DNA from 3 places in the Streptomyces sp. NPDC059355 genome. Region 1 is predicted to be linked to each of the others. Evidence: riboswitches for the same ligand, from Rfam matches in the RefSeq annotation. Region 1 holds a riboswitch; each other region holds the start of a gene.
What was found. Region 1 has a riboswitch for thiamine pyrophosphate ahead of ACFXGI_RS35545 (thiamine ABC transporter substrate binding subunit). Riboswitches for the same ligand answer to the same signal wherever they lie in the genome.
Positions count from the first base shown of each region.

Region 2: linked by a shared signal. The riboswitch ahead of thiO (glycine oxidase ThiO) and the one ahead of ACFXGI_RS35545 (thiamine ABC transporter substrate binding subunit) in region 1 are both predicted to bind thiamine pyrophosphate.
Region 3: linked by a shared signal. The riboswitch ahead of thiC (phosphomethylpyrimidine synthase ThiC) and the one ahead of ACFXGI_RS35545 (thiamine ABC transporter substrate binding subunit) in region 1 are both predicted to bind thiamine pyrophosphate.

Region 1 is NZ_JBHYXN010000061.1:18,560-21,826, reverse strand. It holds gene ACFXGI_RS35550 (ABC transporter permease) at 1-512, opposite strand, end outside; gene ACFXGI_RS35545 (thiamine ABC transporter substrate binding subunit) at 554-1,657, opposite strand; TPP riboswitch at 1,743-1,852, opposite strand; gene rlmN (23S rRNA (adenine(2503)-C(2))-methyltransferase RlmN) at 1,911-3,023, opposite strand; gene ACFXGI_RS35535 (phosphatidate cytidylyltransferase) at 3,184-3,267, opposite strand, start outside.
Region 2 is NZ_JBHYXN010000014.1:11,721-14,987, reverse strand. It holds gene ACFXGI_RS15795 (thiazole synthase) at 1-383, opposite strand, end outside; gene thiS (sulfur carrier protein ThiS) at 389-589, opposite strand; gene thiO (glycine oxidase ThiO) at 586-1,803, opposite strand; TPP riboswitch at 1,801-1,913, opposite strand; gene ACFXGI_RS15780 (NAD(P)/FAD-dependent oxidoreductase) at 2,018-3,238, shown strand.
Region 3 is NZ_JBHYXN010000007.1:125,645-128,911, forward strand. It holds gene ACFXGI_RS09450 (YibE/F family protein) at 1-1,353, opposite strand, end outside; TPP riboswitch at 1,426-1,571, shown strand; gene thiC (phosphomethylpyrimidine synthase ThiC) at 1,566-3,267, shown strand, end outside.

The DNA.
Region 1 (3,267 bases):
CGCCACGCGGCGAACCGCCCGGCGCCGAGCACCCGGGCAGCCTCCTCCTGGCGCGGGTCCAGCTGCGCCCAGAGCCCGCCGACCGTCCGTACGACGACGGCGTAGTTGAAGAAGACGTGCGCGAGGAGGATCGCCCACACGGTGGTGTCCAGCCGGACGCCCCACAGCTCGTCCAGCAGTCCGCCCCGCCCGACCAGCGCCAGGAAGGCGGTGCCGACCACCACCGTCGGCAGTACGAACGGGACCGTGACCACCGCCCGCAGCAGCTGTTTGCCGGGGAACTCGAAGCGCGCGAAGACGTACGCGCCCGGGAGTGCGATCAGGAGCGTGAGCACCGTGGAGGCGAACGCCTGCCAGGTGGTGAACCAGAGCACATCGGCGATGTCGGGGCGGGTCAGCACCTCGCCGATCCGCCCGAACTGCCAGCCCTCGTCGGTCTTGATCCCGCGGCCGACGATCGCGGCCACCGGATACGCGAAGAACACCCCGAAGAAGGCGAGCGGCACGGCCATCAGCAGGAGCCGGACGGCCGTACCGCGTGCGCTCTCGCGTCCTACTTCACGACGAGCGAGGACCATGCCTTGACCCACTGCTCACGGTTCTTGGCGATGGTCTCGGGAGCGACGTTCTCGGGCTTCTCGACGACCACGCCGTGCTTCGTGAACAGCTCCGGCAGCTTGGCGTCCTTCACCACCGGGTTCACGAACATCTGGAGCGGCATGTCCTCCTGGAACTTCTTGCTCACCAGGAAGTCGAGGAGCGCCTTGCCGCCCTCCTCGTTCTTCGCGCCCTTGAGCAGGCCCGCGAACTCGACCTGGCGGAAGCAGGTGCCGGTGGCCACGCCCGTGGGCGCCTCGGCCGGCTGCGGCTCGCCGTAAAGGACCTCGACCGGCGGGCTGGAGGCGTACGAGACGACCAGCGGCCGGTCGCCCTTGGCCTTCTTGCCGCCCGCGGAGCCGGAGAAGCGCTCGTTGTAGGCCTGCTCCCAGCCGTCGACGACCTCGACGCCGTTGGCCTTGAGCTTGCTCCAGTAGTCCTTCCAGCCCTCCTCGCCGTACTTGCCGACGGAGGCGAGCAGGAAGCCGAGGCCCGGCGAGGAGGTCGCCGCGTTCTCGGTGACCAGCAGGTTCTTGTACTCCGGCTTGACCAGGTCGTCCAGCGTCTGCGGCGGGGCGATCTTCTTGTCGGCGAAGTACGCCTTGTCGTAGTTGACGCAGATGTCGCCGGAGTCGACGGGCGTGACCCGGTGCTCCTTGTCGAGCACGTACTCGGGCTTCACGTCCGCGAGGCCCTTGACCTCGTACGGCGTGAAGATGCCGTTGTCGAGGGCGCGCGAGAGCAGCGTGTTGTCCACACCGAAGAAGACGTCGCCCCGCGGGGAGCCCTTGGTGAGGATCTCCTGGTTGAGGGCGGCGCCCGCGTCCCCGGACTTCAGGACCTTGACGGTGTAGCCGCTCTGCTGCTCGAACTCCTTGAGGACCGTGTCGGTCACGTTGAAGGAGTCGTGCGAGACGAGCGTGACCGTCTTGGACTTCGGCGCCTCGCCGGAACCGCCCGCGGACTTGTCCTTGGCGTCGCCGCCGCCGCAGGCGCTGAGCGTGGCGACGCCGAGCGCGGCCGCGAGCGCCGCGCCCGCGAACTTCTTGGTGGTGCTCACTGGTGAATTCCTCCTGGGATGACCAGGAGAAGACGCGGCCCTGCCCGGCGCTCAGTGCGAGCGGTCGCCGGGCAGGGCGCAACAGCTTGAGTGATGACCGAACTTCCTACCCCGAATGACCGGGGCGAGGTTCAGAGGGTCTGCGGATGACGGTTACCGCACTCTCAGCGCTGTGGCGCTCCCCTGTCGGAATATGCAATTGGTTCGGCCACAGGGTACCCCGTGGCCGAATCGGGCCCGCGGAAACCGCAGGTTAGCGCTCCGAGGCCGCCAGCTGGCCGCACGCGCCGTCGATCTCCTGGCCACGGGTGTCCCGTACGGTCACCGGCACGCCGTGGCGGGCGATGGCCTCGACGAAGGCCTTCTCGTCCTCGGGACGCGAGGCGGTCCACTTCGAGCCCGGCGTCGGGTTCAGCGGGATCAGGTTGACGTGGACGCGCTTGCCCTTGAGCAGCCTGCCGAGGAGGTCACCGCGCCAGGCCTGGTCGTTGATGTCGCGGATCAGGGCGTACTCGATGGAGATCCGGCGGCCGGACTTCTCGGCGTACTCCCAGGCCGCGTCGAGGACCTCGCGGACCTTCCAGCGGGTGTTCACGGGGACGAGGGTGTCGCGCAGCTCGTCGTCCGGGGCGTGCAGCGAGACCGCGAGGCGGCACTTGAAGCCCTCGTCGGCGAAGCGCAGCATCGCCGGGACCAGGCCGACGGTGGAGACGGTGATGCCGCGCTGCGACAGGCCCAGGCCGTCGGGCTCGGGGTCGGTGAGGCGGCGGATGGCGCCGACGACCCGCTTGTAGTTGGCCAGCGGCTCGCCCATGCCCATGAAGACGATGTTGGACAGCCGGGCCGGGCCGCCGGGGACCTCGCCGTCGCGCAGCGCGCGCATGCCGTCGACGATCTGGTGGACGATCTCGGCGGTGGACAGGTTGCGGTCCAGGCCCGCCTGGCCGGTGGCGCAGAACGGGCAGTTCATGCCGCAGCCGGCCTGCGAGGAGATGCACATGGTGACCCGGTCGGGGTAGCGCATCAGCACGGACTCGACGAGCGTGCCGTCGTGCAGCTTCCACAGGGTCTTGCGCGTGGTGTCGTCGTCGCACGAGATGTGGCGGATGACGCTCATCAGGTCCGGCAGCAGCTCGTCGCGGAGCTTCTCGCGCGAGCCCGCCGGGATGTCGGTCCACTCGGCCGGGTCGTGCGCGTACCGGGCGAAGTAGTGCTGCGAGAGCTGCTTGGCCCGGAAGGGCTTCTCGCCGATCGCGGCGACCGCCTCGCGACGCTCCTCGGGGGTGAGGTCGGCGAGATGCCGGGGCGGCTTCTTGACCCCGCGAGGGGCGACGAAGGTGAGCTCTCCCGGGACAGGGCGGGCCATGGCTGGTACTCCTCGTAAGACGAAAGGCGCGCCGCAGAAGCAGCGCGCCCTTCAAGAGTAACCGCCCGGACCCACCCAAAGCCTTCAGACGTACGTCGTCCCAGCTCAGCGGGGTTGCCCTGGTGAACCGCCCGTCGGCCGGAAGCCGCGGAGCCCGGTTTCAGCCGGTGCCGACGAAGGCGGCGAGCAGCAGCCACACGACCGGGGCGGTCGGCAGCAGGGAGTCGAGGCGGTCCATGATGCC
Region 2 (3,267 bases), on a different contig from region 1:
GTGAAGCCCTCGTCGACCAGCGTCTCCGCCGCGTCCAGCAGCTCCACCCCGTCCGGCAGCAGCGTCCGCTCGTCCGCCACGACCTCCAGCTTGATCCAGTCCGTGCCCAGCGCCTCCCGTGCGAGGCGCGCCGTCAGCACCGCCTCGCCCGCCGTGAAGCACCCCGCCGTGTTGGGGAGTACGGAGATGCCCAGGCGCGTCAGCACCGACAGGACGGAGCCCTGCACCGTCGGGTCCAGCCGCCGCATCGCCACCGTCGTGAGCTCCGTGCCGGACGCGACCAGCGCCCGTTCCAGGATGTCCAGGCTCGGCGCCCCGCCCGTCCCCATGATCAGACGGGACGAGAAGGTCCGGCCGCCCAGCTCGAAAGCGTCGTCCGCCATCGCGCTCAGCCCCCCTGCACCGCGGTGAGGACCTCGACCCGGTCACCCTCGCCCACCGCCGTCAGCGGCCACTGGCGGCGCGGGACCACGGTCTCGTTCAGTGCGGCCGCGACCCCGGTCGGGGCCGCGGTCAAGGCGGCGACCACCGCGTCGAGCGTGGTGCCGGCCGCGATCTCGCGCGGCTCGCCGTTGACGGAGATGGTCATGCGTACGACTCCTGACGTGCGGTGGAGAACCGGCGCGGGCTGAACGGGCGGGCGATCTCGGGCAGCGTGCCGGTGGTCAGCAGCTGTGCCATCACGTCGCCGGTGAGCGGGGTCAGCAGTACCCCGTTGCGGTAGTGCCCGGTGGCCAGGTGCAGGCCGGGCAGGTCGGTCGGGCCCAGCAGCGGGGCGTTGTCCGGGGATCCGGGCCGCAGCCCGGCCCGGGTCTCGGTCAGCGGCAGTTCGGTGATGCCGGGCACCAATTCGTGTGCGTCGCGAAGGAGTTCGTACACCCCGCCCGCGGTGACCGTCGTGTCCCAGCCGAGTTCCTCGCTGGTGGCCCCGATGACGAGCTCGCCGTTCTCCCGCGGCACCAGGTACACGTGGCTGCCGCGCACCACCGCCCGTACCGTCCGCGACAGGAACGGCGCGTACGCCCGCGGCACCGCGAGCCTCAGCACCTGTCCCTTCACCGGCCGTACGGGCGGCAGCACCTGCGCCGGTACGCCGGCCAGCCGGCCGCTGAGCGAGCCCGCGGCCAGGACCACCTGGTCGGCGCGCAGCTCCGTACCGTCGTCGAGCCGTACGCCGACGGCCCTGTCGGCCGCGGTCAGCAGCCGCTCCGCGGCCGCCCGGCGGATCTCCACGCCGGCGCCCTCGCAGGCGGCCAGCAGCGCGGCCGCCAGCCGGCGCGGATCGACCTGGTGGTCCCCGTCCACGCGCAGGCCGCCCCGTACGCCCGGGGCCAGCATCGGCTCAAGGCGGCGGCACTCGCGGCCGGTGAGCCACTCGGACTCCAGGCCGCAGCGGCGCTGGAGGGCGTGCAGCTCGCGCAGGTGAAGCCGGTCGTCGGCGTCGAGGGCGACGGCGAGCGTGCCGCAGGCCCGGTATCCGATGTCCGTCCCGCCGCTGGCCTCGGCCAGCTCGGCGGCGAACTCCGGGTAGCGGGCGGCGGAGGCGAGGTTGAGCCCGAGGAGGGTCTCCTCGCCGTAGTGCAGCTCCGTGACGGCGGCGAGCATGCCCGCCGCGACCTGCGCCGCGCCACCGCCGGGCGCGGGATCGGCGAGTACGGTCCGCAGCCCGTGCCGGGCCGCCCGCCAGGCGGTGACCAGGCCGATGATCCCGCCCCCGATGACGAGGACGTCGGACCCTGCGGATCCGGTGGATCCGGTGGACCCTGTGGATCCCGCGTCGGATCCCTTTCGAGATGAGTGCATGGGCGTCCAGCCCCTCCCTTCGCCGGCATGACCCGGATCAGGTTCGTACGGTCGGAGGCCGCTCAGCCTCCCTCTCAGCCCGGTCCGCCCGGACTCCCGCGATAGGTACGGGCGCCAGCCTAACCCCGCCGCCGGGGGCGGGTAAGGCTGCCTCCCCGGCCGCCGCGCCGGGCCACTGTTCCTGACGTGCCATCAGATCGCTAGGCTGGGCGCCGTGAGCGAGCAGACGGAACAGACTCAGAGCGGCGTCGTCATCGTCGGCGCCGGAATGGCCGGAGTGCAGACCGCGGTCGCGCTGCGGGAGCAGGGGTGGCGCGGCCCGATCACCCTGCTGGGCGCCGAGCCCCACCAGCCGTACGACCGGCCTCCGCTGTCGAAGGCGGTGCTGCTCGGCAAGGCCGAGGACTCCGCGTTCGACGTGGACTTCGAGGGGCTCGGCGTCGTGCTCCGGCTCGGGGTGGAGGTCACCGGGCTGCGGGCCGCCGAGCGCGAGCTGGACACCGAGGCGGGACCGGTTCCGTACGAGGTCCTGGTCCTGGCGACCGGCGCCGAACCGCTGACCCTGCCCGGGGCCGAGGGCGTCCCCGGCGTGCACCTGCTGCGCACCCTGGACGACGCGGCCCGGCTGCGGCCGGTGCTGGCCCGGACGCCGGCGACCGTGGTGGTCGGAGCGGGCTGGATCGGCGCCGAGTTCGCCACGGCCGCGCGCGAGGTGGGCTGCACGGTGACCGTGGTCGAGGCGGCGGACCGGGTGCTGGCCGGGGCGCTGCCCGCGGAGGTCGCGGCCCCCATGGCCCACTGGTACGAGGAGGCCGGGGCCGCCCTGCTGACCGGAGCCAAGGTCTCCTCGGTGGAGTCCGGGCGGGTCCTGCTCGCGGACGGGCGGGAGCTGCCGGCGGGAGCGGTGGTGGTGGGCATCGGGGCCCGGCCGGCGACCCGGTGGCTCGCGGACTCGGGGGTCGAGCTCGGGCCGGAGGGCGCGGTCACGGCGGACGAGTACCTGAGGACCACCCTGCCCGGGGTGTACGCGGTCGGCGACTGCGCCTCGTTCCCGTCGGCCCGCTACGGGGCGCGACTGCTGGTGCACCACTGGGACAACGCCCTGCAGGGGCCGCGGGTGGTCGCGGCGAACATCGTGGCAGGGAGCGCGCTGCAGGTGTACGACCCGGTGCCGTACTTCTGGTCGGAGCAGTTCGGGCGCTTCGTGCAGTACGCGGGGCACCACGCGGGCGCCGACGAGCTGGTGTGGCGCGGGGACCCCGCCGAGGCGGGCTGGTCGGTGTGCTGGCTCCGGGACGGGGCGCTGGCCGCGGTCCTGGCGGTGGGCCGGCCGCGGGACCTGGCGCAGGGGCGGAAGCTGATCGAGGCGGGTACCCCGGTGGACCCGGCCAAGGTCGCCGACTCCGCGGTCCCGCTGAAATCGGCGCTGGTCTAGGGGGTGCGGGCGGGGCGCGGGGACCCGGA
Region 3 (3,267 bases), on a different contig from region 1:
GGCCGGTGATCCCGGCCGGTCGGCGGAGACCACCAGCGCGGCGAGCGCGGTGGTCACCGGGACCGAGGCCACCAGGCCGATCGACCCGACGAGGGTCCGTACGATCTCCTCCGCGACCAGCTCGCTGTTGGCCACCGAGCCCATGCTGCTGTTCGCGATCGAGAACAGCAGCAGCAGCGGAAGCGCCGCGCCCGCGTAGGCCAGCACCAGGGTGTTCACCACCGAGGCGATGTGGTCGCGGCCGATCCGAATGGCCGCCCGGTACAAGGCGCGGGACCCCATCGACGAATCGGCCTGGTGGAGTTCCCAGACCGCCGATGTCTGGGTGACCGTCACATCGTCGAGCACACCCAGTGATCCGATGATCACGCCCGCGAGCAGCAGACCGCTCATGTCGATGTCCGGGTAGAGCCCGTGGATCAGCCCCGTGTTGTCGTCGGTGTTGCCGCTGAGGAACGCCCAGTCGACGAACACCGAGCCGAGCAGCCCGATCAGCAGCAGCGAGACGAGCGTGCCCAGGACGGCGACGGACGTACGGGCGCTCAGGCCATGGCACATGTAGAGCGCGATGAGCATGATCGCGCTGGCCCCGACGACCGCGACGACCAGCGGGTTCGAGCCCTGCAGGATCGCCGGGAGGATGAAGAGGGTCAGCACGCCGAAGCTGACCACCAGCGCGATCAGCGCGAACAGGCCTCGCATCCGCCCGACGACGACCACGGCCACCGCGAAGATGCCGGCCAGCACCGCCAGGGGAAGTTTGCGGTTCACGTCGACCACGGAGTACTGGAGGTCCCGGGGCGCGTCCGGCGCGTACGCGACGACCACCTCCTGGCCGTTCTCCAACTGTCGTGGCGCTCCCGGCTGCACGATCTCGACGAACGTGCGGCCCTTGTCCGGCCCGGTGGCGACCTCGACGGTGGCCTTCTTGCAGTCACCGGTCTGCTGGGCCCGGGCCTCGCGGCCCTCCGGAGTGGAGACGCTTCCCGTGGTCGGCACCTGCGAGGCGTTCACCGATTTGCAGTCGACCTGTTCGAGCGCGACGACCTTGCCCTGCTGGGTCTGCCGGTCGAAGCCGACCCCGGAGCGCTCGTGGGCAGGGGCGCCGCCCGGCCAGAGCACCACCATGCCGACGAAGACGGCGACGGCGAAGGGGATCAGGACCGCGGCGATGACCTTGCGCAGGTGCTTCGAGACGGGAGCCGCCGGTCCGTGGCCGTGGGAATGACCGTGGGAGTGGCCCTGGGATGGGCTCTGGTCATGCTCGTGGTCATGCCCGCGGCCCACGTGTGCGTGGTCGGCGTGACCCGGGGGCTCGGTGGGCGCGGAGGGAGGCTGCGGCGAGGACTTCACCGGCAGATCATCGCAAGAGTTGAGGGGGCCCACTGTTCAGCACGCCACAAATGACGCTAGCGTGGGGGCACCTTTGCACAACGCGGGAGCTCGGAGCACCGGGCTGAGAGGGCGCTGATCACCGTACGCGCAGCACATATGCGTACGGGAAGAGGCTGCGTCGACCGCCGAACCTGTTACCGGGTAATGCCGGCGTAGGGAGATCAGGTCTCATGACCATTCAGGACGCACGCACGCCTGCCGTCAGCCAGGACGCCGACGGCCAGACCGAGCGCCAGCCCGGCTGGCACAAGGGATACCTGGCAGGCTCCCGGCCCGACCTCCGGGTTCCGGTCCGCCAGGTCCACCTCACCAACGGCAAGGACGTGACGCTCTACGACACGTCCGGGCCGTACACCGACCCGCAGATCGAGACCGACGTACGGCGTGGCCTGGCCGCGCTGCGCGAGAACTGGATCATCAGCCGCGGCGACACCGAGGAGTACGCGGGCCGGCCGGTGCGGCCCGAGGACGACGGCATCAAGCACACCTCGCCGCGCGGTGGCCTCAAGAACCTCGACGCGGTCTTCCCGGGCCGCCCGCGTCAGCCCCGCCGAGGCCGTGGCGGCGCCGCCGTCACGCAGCTCGCGTACGCCCGCCGCGGCGAGATCACCCCGGAGATGGAGTACGTCGCGATCCGCGAGAACGTCTCCCCCGAGGTCGTCCGCGAGGAGATCGCCGCGGGTCGCGCGGTGCTTCCCGCGAACGTGAACCACCCGGAGATCGAGCCGATGATCATCGGCAAGCGGTTCCTGGTGAAGGTCAACGCCAACATCGGCAATTCCGCGGTCACCTCCTCCATCGAGGAGGAGGTCGACAAGATGACCTGGGCCACCAAATGGGGCGCCGACACGGTCATGGACCTCTCGACCGGCCGCAACATCCACACCACTCGCGAGTGGGTGCTGCGCAACTCCCCGGTTCCGATCGGCACCGTGCCGCTGTACCAGGCGCTGGAGAAGGTCGACGGCCGCGCCGAGGACCTGACCTGGGAGATCTACAAGGACACGGTCATCGAGCAGGCCGAGCAGGGCGTCGACTACATGACGGTCCACGCCGGCGTGCTGCTGCCGTACGTGCCGCTGACCGCCCGCCGCAAGACCGGCATCGTCTCCCGCGGCGGCTCGATCATGGCTGCCTGGTGTCTCGCGCACCACAAGGAGAACTTCCTCTACACGAACTTCGAGGAGCTCTGCGAGATCCTCGCGACGTACGACGTCACGTACTCGCTGGGCGACGGCCTGCGCCCCGGCTCCATCGCCGACGCCAACGACGCGGCGCAGTTCGCGGAGCTGAAGACGCTGGGCGAGCTGAACACGATCGCCAAGCGGCACAACGTGCAGACCATGATCGAGGGCCCGGGCCACGTCCCGATGCACAAGATCAAGGAGAACATCGACCTCCAGCAGGAGATCTGCGAGGAGGCGCCGTTCTACACGCTCGGCCCGCTGACCACGGACGTCGCCCCGGCGTACGACCACATCACCTCGGGCATCGGCGCCGCGATGATCGCCTGGTGGGGCACCGCGATGCTCTGCTACGTCACGCCGAAGGAGCACCTGGGCCTGCCCAACCGCGACGACGTGAAGACCGGCGTCATCACGTACAAGATCGCTGCGCACGCGGCGGACCTCGCCAAGGGCCACCCGGGTGCCCAGGAGTGGGACGACGCCCTGTCGGACGCGCGCTTCGAGTTCCGTTGGGAGGACCAGTTCAACCTGGCCCTCGACCCGGACACGGCCCGCGAGTTCCACGACGAGACGCTCCCGGCCGAGCCGGCCAAGACCGCGCACTTCTGCTCCATGTGCGGTCCGAAGTTCTGCTCGATGAAGATCTCCCAGGACATCCGCCGTGAGCACGGCGGGGACCTGAAGG